DNA from 3 places in the Streptomyces sp. NPDC086777 genome. Region 2 is predicted to be linked to each of the others. Evidence: riboswitches for the same ligand, from Rfam matches in the RefSeq annotation. Region 2 holds a riboswitch; each other region holds the start of a gene.
What was found. Region 2 has a riboswitch for cobalamin ahead of AB0472_RS00635 (prenyltransferase/squalene oxidase repeat-containing protein). Riboswitches for the same ligand answer to the same signal wherever they lie in the genome.
Positions count from the first base shown of each region.

Region 1: another riboswitch for cobalamin. It lies ahead of AB0472_RS21725 (CbtB-domain containing protein); the one in region 2 lies ahead of AB0472_RS00635 (prenyltransferase/squalene oxidase repeat-containing protein).
Region 3: another riboswitch for cobalamin. It lies ahead of AB0472_RS36160 (cobalamin biosynthesis protein); the one in region 2 lies ahead of AB0472_RS00635 (prenyltransferase/squalene oxidase repeat-containing protein).

Region 1 covers NZ_JBFBJI010000015.1:19,435-24,392, reverse strand. Annotated here, with positions in the region: gene AB0472_RS21740 (BTAD domain-containing putative transcriptional regulator) at 1-247, shown strand, start outside; gene pgm (phosphoglucomutase (alpha-D-glucose-1,6-bisphosphate-dependent)) at 275-1,915, opposite strand; gene AB0472_RS21730 (CbtA family protein) at 2,114-2,869, opposite strand; gene AB0472_RS21725 (CbtB-domain containing protein) at 2,892-3,113, opposite strand; cobalamin riboswitch at 3,150-3,291, opposite strand; gene AB0472_RS21720 (enoyl-CoA hydratase/isomerase family protein) at 3,359-4,414, opposite strand; partial or broken gene AB0472_RS21715 (extradiol ring-cleavage dioxygenase) at 4,594-4,958, opposite strand, start outside.
Region 2 covers NZ_JBFBJI010000001.1:134,840-139,797, forward strand. Annotated here, with positions in the region: gene AB0472_RS00615 (MBL fold metallo-hydrolase) at 1-277, shown strand, start outside; gene AB0472_RS00620 (XRE family transcriptional regulator) at 270-851, opposite strand; gene AB0472_RS00625 (hypothetical protein) at 1,118-2,158, shown strand; gene AB0472_RS00630 (antibiotic biosynthesis monooxygenase) at 2,335-2,709, shown strand; cobalamin riboswitch at 3,127-3,256, shown strand; gene AB0472_RS00635 (prenyltransferase/squalene oxidase repeat-containing protein) at 3,365-4,591, shown strand; gene AB0472_RS00640 (SCO2322 family protein) at 4,588-4,958, shown strand, end outside.
Region 3 covers NZ_JBFBJI010000036.1:65,018-69,975, reverse strand. Annotated here, with positions in the region: gene AB0472_RS36165 (cobyric acid synthase) at 1-584, opposite strand, end outside; gene AB0472_RS36160 (cobalamin biosynthesis protein) at 581-1,558, opposite strand; cobalamin riboswitch at 1,659-1,799, opposite strand; gene AB0472_RS36155 (hypothetical protein) at 1,970-2,197, opposite strand; gene AB0472_RS36150 (inorganic phosphate transporter) at 2,216-3,466, opposite strand; gene AB0472_RS36145 (lysozyme) at 3,641-4,405, opposite strand; gene AB0472_RS36140 (class II aldolase/adducin family protein) at 4,602-4,958, shown strand, end outside.

The sequences.
Region 1 (4,958 bases), on a different contig from region 2:
GCACCTGCGGCCGCTGCGGGACCAGTTGGCCGGCGCGGCGGGTGCGGCGTACGCGAGCCGTCCGCTCGCGCACGCCCTGGCCGACCTGCACCGGCTGCTCGGCGAGGACCGGGCGGCTGCCGACGGGTACGCGCTGGCCGAACGCACCGCGCTCGCCTGGGGTTCGGCACACCTCGCGGCGGACGCCCGCCGGGCCGCGGCGGACCTGGCCGAGGCCATGGCCCGCCGCCGCACCTTCGCGACCTGACGGCCCGGCGGCGGGCCGTCCCCGTCGTCAGCCGCCGAGCGCGGCGTCCACCACCGCCTTCGCCTCCTCCTGCACCCGGGCCAGGTGTGCGGGGCCCTGGAAGGACTCGGCGTAGATCTTGTAGACGTCCTCGGTGCCGGACGGCCGGGCCGCGAACCAGGCGTTCTCGGTGGTCACCTTGATGCCGCCGATGGCCGCGCCGTTGCCCGGCGCCTCCGTGAGGACGGCGGTGACCGGCTCGCCCGCCAGGGACTCGGCGGTGACCTGGGCCGGGGAGAGCTTGCCGAGGAGGGCCTTCTCCTCGCGGGTGGCGGGGGCGTCGATGCGGGCGTAGGCGGGTTCACCGAAGCGGGCGGTGAGTTCGGCGTAGTGCTCGGACGGGGTCCTGTCCGTCACGGCCGTGATCTCGGAGGCGAGCAGGGCGAGCAGGATGCCGTCCTTGTCGGTGGTCCAGACCGAGCCGTCACGGCGCAGGAAGGAGGCGCCCGCCGACTCCTCGCCGCCGAACCCGATGGCCCCGCTGACGAGTCCGTCGACGAACCACTTGAACCCGACCGGCACCTCGACCAGTTGACGGCCCAGGTCGGCGGCGACCCGGTCGATCATCGACGAGGAGACGAGGGTCTTGCCGACGCCGGCGTCCGCCGCCCACTGCTCGCGGTGGCGGTAGAGGTAGGAGATGGCTACGGCGAGGTAGTGGTTGGGGTTCATCAGGCCGGCGTCACGGGTGACGATGCCGTGCCGGTCGGCGTCGGCGTCGTTGCCGGTGGCGACGCGGAACTCGGCGCGCTTCTCGATGAGCGAGGCCATCGCGTACGGCGACGAGCAGTCCATGCGGATCTTGCCGTCCCAGTCCAGCGTCATGAACCGCCAGGTGGGGTCGGTGTACGGGTTGACCACGGTGAGGTCGAGGCTGTGCCGCTCGGCGATCCGGCCCCAGTAGGCGACGGAGGCGCCGCCGAGCGGGTCGGCGCCGATGCGCAGCCCGGAGGCGCGGACCGCGTCGAGGTCGAGGACGCTGGGCAGGTCGTCGACGTAGACGCCCATGAAGTCGTAGCGGCCGGTGGTCGGCGCGGCGAGCGCGCGCTCGTAGGGGATGCGCCGCACGTCCTTCATGCCGCCCGCGATGATCTGGTTGGCGCGGTCCTGGATCCAGGAGGTGGCGTCGGAGGCGGCGGGGCCGCCGCTGGGCGGGTTGTACTTGAAGCCGCCGTCCGCGGGCGGGTTGTGCGAGGGGGTGACGACGACGCCGTCCGCGAGGCCGGTGGTGCGGCCGCGGTTGTGGGTGAGGACGGCGTGCGAGACGGCGGGGGTGGGGGTGTAGCCGTCGGCGCTGTCGACGAGGACGGTGACGCCGTTGGCGGCGAAGACCTCCAGGGCGGTGACCTTGGCCGGCTCGGACAGGGCGTGGGTGTCGGCGCCCAGGAAGAGGGGGCCGTCGGTGCCCTGGCCGCTCCGGTACTCGCAGATGGCCTGGCTGGTGGCGGCGATGTGGTCCTCGTTGAACGCGGTCGTCAGCGACGATCCGCGGTGTCCCGAGGTGCCGAACGCCACCCGCTGGCCCGGGTCGGACGGGTCGGGGTGCAGTGCGTAGTAGGCCGTGACCAGCCGGGCCACGTCGACGAGGTCCTCCGGAGCCGCCGGCCGGCCCGCTCGCTCATGCGGCATGAGTCCACTTCCTCCGCAGTCGTTGATCGATCGCTCGCGCCCATCTTTCCTTGTCAGCGGTCACGAACGCGAGTACGGCACCGGCCGCGCGCCGAAGACCCGGCGGGTGCAGGGCCGGTTCACGGCGGACGTACCGCAGAGGGCCCCCGGACGGTTCCGGTGGGCCCTCTCGTGTCGTGCGGTGTGACGCGGTGCCGGTCAGTGCGCAGCGGGCACCGTGCGCGCGGCGGCCGGGGCCTTCGCGGGCTTGGGGTTGAGGACGCGTTCGGCCAACTCGCCGAAGAGCAGACCGAATCCGCCCCACAGCACCACCTGGATGGCGAGCGCCGAGAGCCGGAACCGCCACAGCAGGGCGGCCGGGAAGTCCGCCGGCACCTCGTTGACGACCGGCAGGAACTGGTACGCCAGCCCGATGACGACGGCGAACGCGGCCACCGCGAGGACCGTCGCCCACCAGGTGCCCAGCCGCGGCCGGAGCCGCTTGCCGAGGATGGTGGCGGCGACCGCGAGGAGCACGCTGAGCAGCATCATCAGGAAGTACAGCGTGGTCCGCTTGCCGATGGTGTCCGGGTCGCCCACCGACGGCGGGTTGGCCGGGTACTTCAGGAACGGCACCACGTACACGGCGACCAGGGCGCAGCCGGACAGCAGCAGCGCCGTCGCCCGCGCCGAGAGACCGCCGACGCGGCCGAGGGCGAAACAGTAGGCCAGGGCGGCGATGCCGCCGAAGGCGACCCCGTAGACGAGGACACCGGTGGCGAGGCCGGCGGTGGACTGCAGGGAGCGGGACACGACCTCCATCTCGTGCTCGTGCGAGTGGGCGTCCTCGAAGCTGATCGCCTTGTCGACGTTCGGCTCACCCAGCAGGTAGGCGGCGACGAGGGCGAGCAGGCCGGCGGCCAGGCCGGCGAGCATGCCCCGCACCAGGAGGTTGCGGACCGTTGCGGAGTTCATGGGTGGTTCGGCGCCCCTCGCGTCAGTGGCAGGGGAAGCCGAGCAGGTGGCGGGCGTCGTGCACCCACTCGTGGACGTCCGTGCCGCTGAACACGGAGGTGGCGCCCTGTTCGGCGCCGACGAAGTAGAGCAGGACCAGCATCAGGATGCCGAAGAAGACCGCCCAGGGGGCTATCGCGGACAGCGGCAGCTTGGCGGGCACGGCGGGGGTGTTGGCTGTCGGCGGAGCGACGGTCTGCGCCATGGCAGGACCTCCTCTGGGAGTTCGCGTCCCAACTCGGTGGTGCACAGGACGACGGCCACGGGTCTGACTCACGAGCAGCTGTGGGGCTCTCGCATACAGTGGCGCGACCGTTCCGGATTCCCACCGGGTTCCGTCTCGCCGTCGTCGATATCGGACAGACCGTACCGCGTGTCAGGAGCACGGCCAAGACCGCACCACCAGGCGTGATCTTCGTCTCGCGCCTGATGGGCGGCCGGTCGAGCCGGTCAGGCGGCTGGGGCGAGGCCCAGTTCGCGCTCGCCGAGCGGGGCGAAGAAGCGGTCGACGTCCGCGTCGGCGACCCCGGCGAGGGTGGCCGGGGACCAGTGCGGGGTGCGGTCCTTGTCGACGACCTGGGCCCGGATGCCCTCCACCAGGTCATGGGTGGTGAGGGTCGCGCAGGAGACGCGGTACTCCTGGTCCAGGACCTGCTCCAGCGAGCCGAGTCGGCGGGCCCTGCGCAGCGCCGCGAGGGTGACCTTCAGGGCGGTGGGGGACCTGGTGAGCAGGGTGTCCGCCGCCTCCTTCGCCGCCGGGTCGCCGTGCGCGAGCAGCCGCTGGACGATCTCCTCGACGGTGCCGGCCGCGTAGCAGGCGTCGATCCACGTCCGGTGCCCGGCCAACTCCCCAGGGGGTGCCTGCCGTTCCCGCCGGGCGAGCGCCTCGGGTACCGGGAGGCCGGCCAGGTCGGCGACGAACGCGGGGATCGAGTCCGGCGGCACGCAGTGGTCGGCGAGTCCGCACAGCATCGCGTCGGCGGCGCCGATCCGGGCGCCGGTCAGGGCGAGATGGGTGCCGAGTTCGCCGGGCGCGCGGCCGAGCAGGTACGTGCCGCCGACGTCGGGCACGAAGCCGATCCCGGTCTCCGGCATGGCGATCAGCGACCGCTCGGTGGCGATCCGGACGCTGCCGTGCGCCGAGACGCCGACCCCGCCGCCCATCACGATGCCGTCCATGACCGCGACGTACGGCTTGGGGTACCGGGCGATGCGCGCGTTGAGCCGGTACTCGTCCCGCCAGAACGCGGCCGCGGCCGAGCCGTCGCCGTCCCGGGCGTCGTCGTGGACGGCACGGATGTCCCCGCCCGCGCACAGGCCGCGCTCCCCCGCGCCGGTGATGACGACGGTCTGGACGGCGGGGTCGTGCTCCCACTCCGTGAGCGCCTCGTCGATGCGTCGCACCATGGCGTGCGTCAGGGCGTTGATGGCCTTCGGCCGGTTGAGCGTGAGATGCCCGGCCCGTCCGTCGACGTGTCGCAGGACGTGTTCGTCGGCGCCGGTCATCCGGACACCTCCGCCGGGCCGCCGGCCGCGATGAGGCGCATGGTCTCGTCGGTTCCTTCCGGGATCGGGTGGACGCGTGGGTCACCGACGATCTTCTCGTGTCCGCCGGGTCCGGAGCACGCCGCCCCGTCGAAGGACGTCCGGGGACCTCGGCCGGGCCGCCTCGCCGGCGGTCGGCGTCAGTCGTCGGGGATGCCGGCTCCGCTCGGCGCGGGGACGGTCTTCTCCGGGTGGAGCAGGGAGCGGGCGCCGCAGCGGAACTGGTCGAGCCTGTCGAGGACGGTCCGGCCGACCGGGGTGTGGCCCCAGACGCTGATGCCCTGGTGGGTGCCGGGTTCCCCGGTGGACTCGACGATGACGATCGGCTTCCAGCCGGCCTCCCGCTCGAAGCCGGACGGGGTACGGGCGTGGTAGGAGAGTTCCTTGTCGTCGGTGTGCTGCCCGACGGACAGGGCCATGTCCAAGCCGAGTTCGTGGACCCGCTGGTAGCCGCGGGCCAGGTCGTCGAGGCACTCGCACTGGATGGTGAGGTGCTGGACGCGGG
Region 2 (4,958 bases):
CGACGCACCGGGACGGGTCCACGAACTCCTGGCCCACCACGAGGAACGCCTCTCCGGCCTGCTCACCCTCCTCCGGCAGCCGCTCACACCGTGGCAGCTGGCGGTGCGCATGGAGTGGAACCGGCCGTGGGACCAGATCCCCTACGGATCGCGGAACATCGCCGTCTCGGAGGCCGAGGCACACCTGCGCCGCCTGGTGAAGCTGGGCCGCGCGGAGGCGGTACCGGGGAGCGAGCCGGTGACCTACGTGGCGGTCCGGCCGATCCGGCTCAGTTGACCGCGCCCCCGGCCGTGATGAGCATCTCCGCGAGGTCGGCGAGGGTGGCGAGCTGGCGGGGGTTCATCTGGGGGGCGCGGGCCGCGAGGCGGACCAGGCCGTTCTCGCGGAGGCTGGAGAGCGGGTCGGCCTGGGCCTGCAGGCCCTGCAGCACCGGCTGGAGCGCCTCGTACAGCGCCTCGGGCTCGTCGGCGGTGAAGAAGCCGGGCGGGAGGCCGAAGAACCGCCGCAGCCGGTCGGTGTGTTCGAGGCTCGGCAGCCCGCTCTTGCGCCACTCGCTGAGCCACTGCCTGCTGGTGCCGGCGATCGCCGCGAGCTCGCCCAGCGAGTACCGCTTGCCGTCCGGCCTGCGCCGGTTCTCACGGATGAAGTCGAGCCGCTGGCGGACCCGTTCGGCGAGCCCCGCCTCGGGTGCGGCGCCGCCCGCGAGGAGTTCGGCGACCACCCCGACGGGGATGCCGGTGCGGTACGACAGGTCGGCCACGTCCAGGACCTCGCAGAGCCGTCCGGGACGTCCGGTCAGTTCCCCGAGCCGTTCCAGTACGCCGGTCAGCGGGGCACGGGCGTCACTCACCAAGGTCCCCCTGCGCGCGCGTGATCGGCCGGCCGGCCGAACGGGCCGGGCAGACGCGAGGCTACCGAATCACCGGTACCGCCCACCAGACATGACAAGTACCACTGCGCAAGTAGGCAGTAATTGTTGACATATGACGGTCTGACAGGAAAGGATCACGTCACCAGGCCACGGTCGAACCGACCCGCCCCGGGTGTCGCCTATGGGGGAGCGGCAGCCAGGGCGACCAGCCGCCCCGCCTCCTCCCCGGAAGGTGAGGCGAACCGATGCCGCAGCCCGTCCTGCTCCTCGGCGCCGGACGCCGCTGCGCGTACGACGAGTTCGTGCTGGCGCGTGTCGCCGCGGCCCGGCCGGTGCTGCTGGTGGACGCCGCGCCGCCCGCCTGGGCACAGCCGTGCCTGGCCGGTCGGCTCGCGGCGGACCCCGGCAAAGGCGGCGCAACGGCGTCGGCGGTGGTGCGGTTCGCGGCCCGGCACAGAGTCCGCGGCGTGCTGACCTTCTCGGGCGAGTACGCGGTCGCCGCCGCGAGGATCGCCGGGCAGTTGGGGCTGCCCGGCCCCTCCCTCACCGCGGCCGAAGCCTGTAGCGACCCGCCCGCACTGCGCGCCCTGCTGGCCGCCCACACCGTTCCCACCGGCGGTCCCGACGACCCCGGCACGCCCCGCGTCTCGGCCGAGGCGGTCGTCCTCGACGGCGAGATCCGCATCGCCGCCATCACCCGTACGGCCCTGGGTCCGGCGCCCGCCCGGCAGCCGCTCCGGCACACCGTGCACGCCCACGACGGCCTCCTGCACAACCGTTTCCTGCGCCTGGCCGTCGACCGCACCGTGCACGCCCTCGGTGTCGACCGGGGCGTCCTGCACATCGGCCTCACCCTCACCGACCGCGGCCCCCGGGTCACCGACGTCGCCCCGCATCTCCCGGGCGACCTGATCCCGCTCCTCGTCCGACGGGCCACCGGCGTCGACCTGGCCCGGGCCGCGGCCGCCCTCGCCACCGGCGAGACGCCCGACACCACACCCACCCGGCAGCGGACGGCCGCGATCCAGTTCGCGTACCCGGCCGTCACCGGCCGCCTCGACCACCTGGACCTCTCCCCCGACGCCGCCGGCGAGCCCGGCGCCGACCGCATGCTCCTCCTCCAGCACACCGGCAACCCCGTCACCGCGGGCCCGCACGCCACCGCCGCCGACCGGCTGGCCCTCTGGGTGGCGGTGGGCGAGACCCCGGACGCCTGCGAGGACGCGCTGCGCCGCATGGCCCGCCACCTCTCGGCGGGCATCGCGCCGCTCGCGGACGCGGCCTGAGCGCGCTTGAGGACGTGCCGCGCCGTGCGGTCCGTCGGCTACGGCGCCGTCGTGGCCGAGCGCGCCGTTCCTCCCCCAGCCTTCGGCCGGGGGTACCCCCAGCGCCCCCTTCGGGGCGCCGCCACGTTCCCAAAAGGCGCTGGATCAGCGGGCGCGTTCCGGCCTACGGTGCGGCCATGAGCGATCACACCGAAGCGCCCGTCGTGCCCGTCGAGGCCTACGAACCCCCTTACTACGTGGCCGTCTTCACCTCGGTGCGGACCGAGGACCAGAGCGGCTACGGCGAGACCAACGCACGCATGGAGGACCTGGTGAAGGACATCCCCGGGTACCTGGGGATGGACCACGCGCAGACCCCCGGCGGGCTGGGCATCACCGTCGGGTACTTCCGCGACGCCGACGCGCTCACGCGGTGGCGGACCGACGCCGAGCACCGGGCGGCGCAGCGGCGCGGGCGGGCCGAGTGGTACGAGAGTTACACCCTGCACGTGGCGAAGGTGGAACGGAGCCACGGTTTCACACGGGGGCAGTCCGCGGCGGCGGAAGGCTAGCGGACCGGAAGGCCAGAAGCCGATCGACCGTACCAACCGGCCCGCCGCGTCGAGCACTTCGACTCCCGCTCGGCTCATCGCCGGATTGACCGCGCGCGGGCGCAGGGCCGCCGCCGGGCCCGTCCCGCCCGTCAGCAGCGCCGCCGGCAGGGTCGGGCCGGAGAGCCGCGCCATGACCGGTTCGGTACGGGACCCGGTCGGCCGCGCCCGGGGTGCCGGACACCCGCGCCCCCCCGTACCCACGCCCGCACCGCGCCCTCGGCGGCCGCGCCCCCAGCCGTCCCGGTCCCGGCGCAGCACCCACGCCTGGTCGATCTCGTACACGTCGGCGGAACGCCCCACCCCGAGCGGTCTCCCCGTCATGGCACGACCCCGACGAGACGGTCCCCGCACAGCCCCCTCTCAGCTTCCCCGGGGCGGCCGGTAAAGTAGCCGGGTCGTCATCACCCGTACGGGGGGAAGCCGGTGCAATTCCGGCGCTGACCCGCAACCGTGAGCCACCTGCCATGGCAAGCCGGACCGCCGCGCCCGGGACGTTGATCGGCTCACGTGCGCCGACGCCCGTCGTCGCACGGCACCGTCGAGGTTTACGGAGCCGAGCCGCCGGGGTCTCCCGCGCTGCCCGGCTCCCCGCAGGGAGAGGCACCCGCCGACCATGACCGTCCTCCGCCGCACCGCCGGGGTACTGGCCGCCACCGCCGTCATCGGGGCCGCCGTGCCCGCGACGACCGCGCTGGCCGCCGGTACCACCTCCCCGTCGCCGTCCGCGTCGACGGTGCTCCCGTCGGGGCTCTACGGCGGTTCGGACCCCAAGTTCGACGGCGTCTGGCGCCAGTCCCTCGCCCTGCTGGCCCAGCGCGCGGTGGGGGTGACCCCGGCCGCGAAGGCGGTGGACTGGCTGGCCGGGCAGCAGTGCGCGAACGGCGCGTTCGCCGCGTTCCGCGCCGAGCCGACGGCGGCCTGTGACGCCAAGGTGCCGGTCGACACGAACAGCACGGCCGCCGCCGTACAGGCGCTGAAGGCCGTCGGCGGGCACGACGCTGCCGCGGACAAGGCGGTGACCTGGCTGAAGTCGGTACAGAACAAGGACGGCGGCTGGGGCTACACCACGGGCTCGCCCAGCGACACCAACTCCACCGGCGTGGTCGTCGGCGCGCTCGCGACGGCCGGCGCGAGCGCGGACAGGTCGCCCTACGACCTCCTCGCCAAGTGGTCCGTCCCCTGCGACCAGGACGGCGGCGGGGCCCTCGCCTACCAGCCGGACAAGAAGACCGGGAAGCTGACCGCCAACGCGGACGCGACCGCGGCGGGGGTGCTCGAGGCCCTCGGCAAGGGGTTCGTGACGACGGCCGGGAAGGCCCCGGCGGAGGGGTATGTCTGCGCCAACTCCGACAAGGCCCTCACCCCCGCCGAGCTGGCCCGCAACGGCGCCGCCTACCTGGGGGACGCCACCGCCACCAAGGGCTACCTGGTCTCCGCCCTGCCCGGCGCCGAGCCCCAGCCGGACTACGGCAACACCGCCGACGCGGTGGTCGCCATGGCCGCGCAGGGCTGGACGAAGCCCGCGCAGAAGCCGTACGCCTGGCTGGAGGCGCACGCCGTGCCGTGGGCGAGGCAGAGCGGACCCGCGGCCTACGCCGAGCTGATCTTCGCGGCGCACGCGATGGGCAAGGACCCCCGTGACTTCGGCGGCACGAACCTGGTGACGGCGCTGAACGCGACCGGACCGGCCCCGGAGGCGGCCGCCACGAAGCAGGCCGAGGAGAAGGCCGGGGAGAAGAAGTCGGGCAGCAGCGTGTGGTGGATCGTCGGCACCGGGCTCGTCGCCGGTATCGGCATCGGCTTCCTGTTCAGCGGCCGCCGGAAGCAGCGGCAGCTGTGACCGCGGTCCGCCGTGCGGGGCTGCTGCTCCTGGCCGCGCTGACGTTGTGCGCGACGGCCGTGGGGCCGGCGGCGGCCACCGGATACCGCTACTGGTCCTTCTGGGAGCGGGACGGTGCGCGCTGGACGTACGCCACGCAGGGCCCGTCGACCGCGCGGCCCGGCGACGGTTCGGTCGAGGGCTTCCGCTTCGCGGTGAGCGAGGACTCGGCGGACGCGTCGCAGCCGCGCGGCACGGCCGAGTTCGGCACGATCTGTGCGGACACGCCCGCCGTCGGGGGCCGGAAGCGGGTGGGGCTGGTCGTCGACTTCGGTACGACGGCGGACGCGCCCCCCGGCGAGAAGCCGCCCACGCGGCGGACGGCCTG
Region 3 (4,958 bases), on a different contig from region 2:
AACCCGGCGACGAGGGCCTGGTCCTCCGGCGACAGCAGGGCGACGGTCCCGAAGAAGGAGGCGAAGACGCCCCCGCGGTCGATGTCGCCGACCACGAGCACGGGCAGCCCGGCATTGCGGGCTATCCCCATGTTCACGATGTCGGTCCGGCGCAGGTTGATCTCCGCCGGACTGCCCGCCCCCTCACAGATCACCGCGTCATACGTGCCCCGCAACTCGGCGAGACAGTCGAGCACGGTCCCGAGCAGCTTCTGCTGCCGCCCGCCGTGGTACCCGCGCGCGCTCAACTCGCCGACGGGCCTGCCGAGCAGCACCACCTGACTGCTCTGCTCACCGCCGGGCTTGAGCAGTACCGGGTTCATGAGCGCGGTCGGCTCCACCCGGCAGGCCTGCGCCTGCATGGCCTGCGCCCGCCCGATCTCGGCACCCTCGCGGGTGACGAAGGAGTTGAGGGACATGTTCTGCGCCTTGAACGGCGCCACCTTCACGCCCTGCCGCACCAGCCACCGGCAGATCCCGGCGGTCACGACACTCTTTCCGGCGTCGGAGGTGGTACCGGCGACGAGGAGGCCTCCGTTGTTCATGACAGGCCTCCGGCCGGTGACTTCGGCGCCGGGCGCCGTGAGGGCGCCCGCCGCAGCAGCGCGCCCGCCGCACTCACCCCCAGCGCCAGCCATCCCACCCGCCGCGACAACCGCACGGCCCGCTCGATGTCGGCGACCTGCACAGCCCGTCCCTCCCCGTTCAGCACCGGCCGGTGCTCGACCCGCCCCGCGTACGACAGCGTCCCCCCGAGCCGTACCCCCAACGCCCCCGCGAACGACGCCTCCACGGGCCCCGCGTTGGGACTCGGATGCTTGCCCGCGTCGGCACGCCAGGCCCGTACGGCCCCCCGCCGGTCGTTCCCGGCGACCGCGGCGAGGACGGCGGTGAGCCGTGCCCCCGGCCACCCGGCCACGTCGTCCAGCCGTGCCGAGGCCCACCCGTAGCGCCGGTACCGGGGTGACTTGTGCCCCACCATGGCGTCCAGGGTGTTGACGGCCCGGAACCCCAGCAGCCCGGGAACGCCCCCCACGGCTCCCCACACCAGCGCGCCCACGACCGCGTCGCTCGTGTTCTCGGCGACGGACTCCACGACCGCGCGGGCGATCCCGTCGGCGTCCAGGGCCTGCGGATCCCGTCCGCACAGATGCGGCAGCCTGGCACGGGCCGCCTCGACGTCACCGGTCCGCAGGGCCCGCCCGATGGCCCGGGCCTCACGGGAGAGCGAAGTGCTCCCGACCACGGCCCAGGTGGCAGCGGCCGTGAGCGCGGCGGACGCGGCGGCGGACGGCCGTACGACCCGTTGCGCCGCGGCACCCAGCGCAACGGCGCCCCCGGCGCAGACGGCGGTGTGCAGCGCGCCCCACCCGCGGTGGTCCCGCCACAGCACCCGCTCCACGGCCCCGGCCGCCCGTCCGAACACGGCGACCGGATGCCCCCGGCGCGGATCGCCGAGCAGCAGATCACCGAGAAGGCCGGCGGCGGCGCCGTACGCGAAGACGCGGTCGGCACCCATCGGCTCAGCCGGCCGCGGGGTCGGGGACGGGCCGGGTACTCAACCTCGAACGGCAGCCGCGCATGGCGTTATGTCCTCACTCAGGGTGTCCACGCCCTGGTTCGACGAGACCGGCGGTGGGAGTTCCTGGCTTCCGGGGATTGCTACCCCGGTGACAGTGGCGGGACCGCGCCGGATTCACACCGGCTTCCTCCCTTGCCGCCGTACATGGCTCCGGAAGTCCACCACGGCCCCGGAAGACCCGTCAACTTGCCTTTGACCTGCGAGGGGAGTGTGTGGGAAGGCCCACACCGGGTGTCCGGCGGGGCCTGTGGGGTATGCGGAAGGCTCCTCCCCGGCGGACGGATCCCGGTGGGCGGATCCGGACGGACGGAGAGGAGCCTTCTCGGCGCGAGGCGGGGACTTCCCGGCTCAGGCCTTCGCCACGATCAGGTGGATGCCGTACGCCACCGCGGCCGCGCAGGCGGCGAAGCAGAGCCAGGCGGCCGTCATGGCCAGGGCCGCCGACCCGCCCTGGGCGGTGGCGCGTTCGCGGGCGGAGAGGCCCCTGACGCCGAGGGTGAAGAGGGCCACCAGCCCCACGGTGGCCACCAGGCTGACGCCGAAGACGGAGCCGATGGCTGCCCAGTCGATGTTCATGTCGGTTCTTCCTCGGGGTCAGACGGTGGCGGCCGGGTCGGTCGCGGGAGCGGCCGGGGCGGGGGCAGGAGCGGGGATGGTGGCGGTCAGTCCGTCCGCGACCGCGACCGTGCCCGCGGGCGGCGGGGTCACGGCGGCGATCGCCGTGGTCACCACGCCGGCCGGCTCCTGGGTGCCGACGACGTTGCTGCTGTCCACGACCTCGCGGCGGGAGAGCTTCCAGATCGCGGCGCTGGCCGCCACGAGGAAGACGGCGACGCCGGCGGTGCCCCAGTCGCCGAGGTCCGTCACGGACTCGGCGAGCGCGCCGACCACCGCGGCGGCCGGGAGGGTGAGCACCCAGGCGACCATCATGCGGGTCGCGGTGGACCAGCGGACCGTGCCGCCCTTGCGGCCGAGGCCCGCGCCCATCACGGAACCCGAGACGACGTGCGTGGTGGAGAGCGAGAAGCCCAGGTGGGAGGAGGCCAGGATGGCGGTGGCCGCGCTGGTCTGGGCGGCGAAGCCCTGCTGCGGCCGCAGGTCGGTCAGGCCCGTGCCCATGGTGCGGATGATCCGCCAGCCGCCGATGTAGGTGCCGAGCGCGATGGCGAGGCCGGCGGAGAGGATGACCCAGGTGGGAGGGTTCGAGCCGGGGGCGATCGAGCCGCCCGCGATCAGTGCGAGGGTGATGATGCCCATCGTCTTCTGGGCGTCGTTGGTGCCGTGCGCGAGCGAGACCAGGCCGGCGGAGGCGATCTGGCCGGCGCGGTAGCCCTTGCGGGTGGCCTCGTCCTCGGCGTTCTTCGAGAGCCTGTAGGAGAGGCGGGTGGAGAGCGCCGCCGCGAGGCCTGCGACGACGGGGGCGGCGACCGCCGGGAGCAGGACCTTGGTGACGAGCACGTCGCCGTGGACCGCGCCGAAGCCGGCGGAGGCGACGGTGGCGCCGATCAGGCCGCCCATGAGGGCGTGCGAGGAACTGGAGGGCAGGCCCACCAGCCAGGTCACCAGGTTCCAGAGGATGGCGCCGACGAGGGCCGCGAAGATGACCTCGGGACGAATGCCGTTCTCGTCGACGAGACCCTTGGAGATCGTGTTGGCGACCTCCACCGAGAGGAAGGCGCCCAACAGGTTGAGCGCGGCGGACATGGCCACCGCGATCTTGGGCTTGAGCGCGCCGGTCGAGATGGTCGTGGCCATCGCGTTGGCGGTGTCGTGGAAACCGTTCGTGAAATCAAACGCGAGTGCGGTTACTACCACAATCGCGAGGATCAGCGAGAAGTTTTCCATTTACCCAGGCAATCTTTCGAGGTCATTGGTTGTTGGACCGTAGGCAACCTGGATGAACGGAAGGTGAACTGGGGCGGTCTTGGTGGTGTATGAGATCGCCTGCGGGGCGACCGCGGCGGGAGCGGGGCCGGGCCACCGTCCCGGTTCCGGTCCGGCGGCCCGGTCGCCCGTTGGTCACCGGCCCAGGCTGAACGCCTTCAGGCGGCCCGCCGACCCGTTGAAGAGATTCTGGTCACCCGGCAGGCTGCCGCTGTTGTCGTACTGCCAGAAGGTCCACGACGACCAGCCGGCCGGCAGTGTCCCGGCGTCCGCCGAGCCGTGGCGGGCGATCCACAGGGCGTGGTCGGCGGCGAAGGCGCCGCTGCCACCGGTGCAGAGGTTCCACCAGTTCGTGGTCGTGTAGATCACCGGCCGCCGGCCGGTCTCCCGCTTCAGCTCGTCACTGAAGGACCTGATCCACTCGATCATCCGGGACGTGCTCAGCCCGTAGCACTTGTGCTTCCTGTCGTACGGGTCGTACTCGACGTCGAGCGCGGGCGGCAGCGTCCAGCCGTCCGCCGTCCAGGTGCCGCCGTGGCTCACGAAGTACGCGGCCTGGCGGGCGCCCGACGACCTGTCCGGCAGGGCGAAATGGTACGCGCCCCGCCTGATCCCGGCCTCGCGGGAGCCGTTGTACTGCTGGTCGAAGTACGGGTTGCGGTAGGTGGTGGACTCGGTGGCCTTGATGTATACGAACCTGGCGCCCTTCGCCCTGGCGCCCGGCCAGTCGACGTTCTTCTGGTGCGAGGAGACGTCGTGCCCCTTCGGCAGGCTCGCCGCGGACGCCGGTGTCGCGGCGAACGCGGCCGCGGTCGCGGCGGTCGTGAGGGCGAGCGCCGCCACCGACGCCGCGAGGGCGCGGACGCGGTGGCGGGACGGCGGAATACGGTCACAGGCCATGTTTCCCCCCGGAATGGCGATGTGTACGAAAAATCGTCCAGAGATTATTGGAAGATCGGCGTATCCTCGGCGATCTTCGGCCAAGCCGGGAAATGGAACTCTTTGGGATGGTTTGCGCTCTACTGGATTGGGGACGTCCGGCCTAAAGTGCCCTGCCGTGCGGGCCGGTTGGGGTCCTCACTGACAGGATCGGGCCATGGCTGAGCAGTGGCGGGGCGAGCGTGGCGGACGGGACGGACGGGCCGGCGCACAGGGTGTGTCGGAGCCGCGAAGGCGGGACGCGCGCGCGGCGGAGGCGGACGCCTGGCTCGAACTCGTCGCCACCGCCCGCCGCACTGTCTCCGACGGGCTGGTCGTCGGTACCTCCGGCAACGTCTCGGTCCGCGTCGGCGACACCGTGCTGGTCACGCCGTCGGGCGTGCCCTACGGCCGGCTCGGTCCGGACGACGTGACGGGTGTGGACCTCGCCGGCCGCCAGGTGCTCGGCACCCTGGTCCCGACCAGTGAGCTGCCGATGCATCTCGCGGTCTACGGCAGCACCGACGCCCGGGCC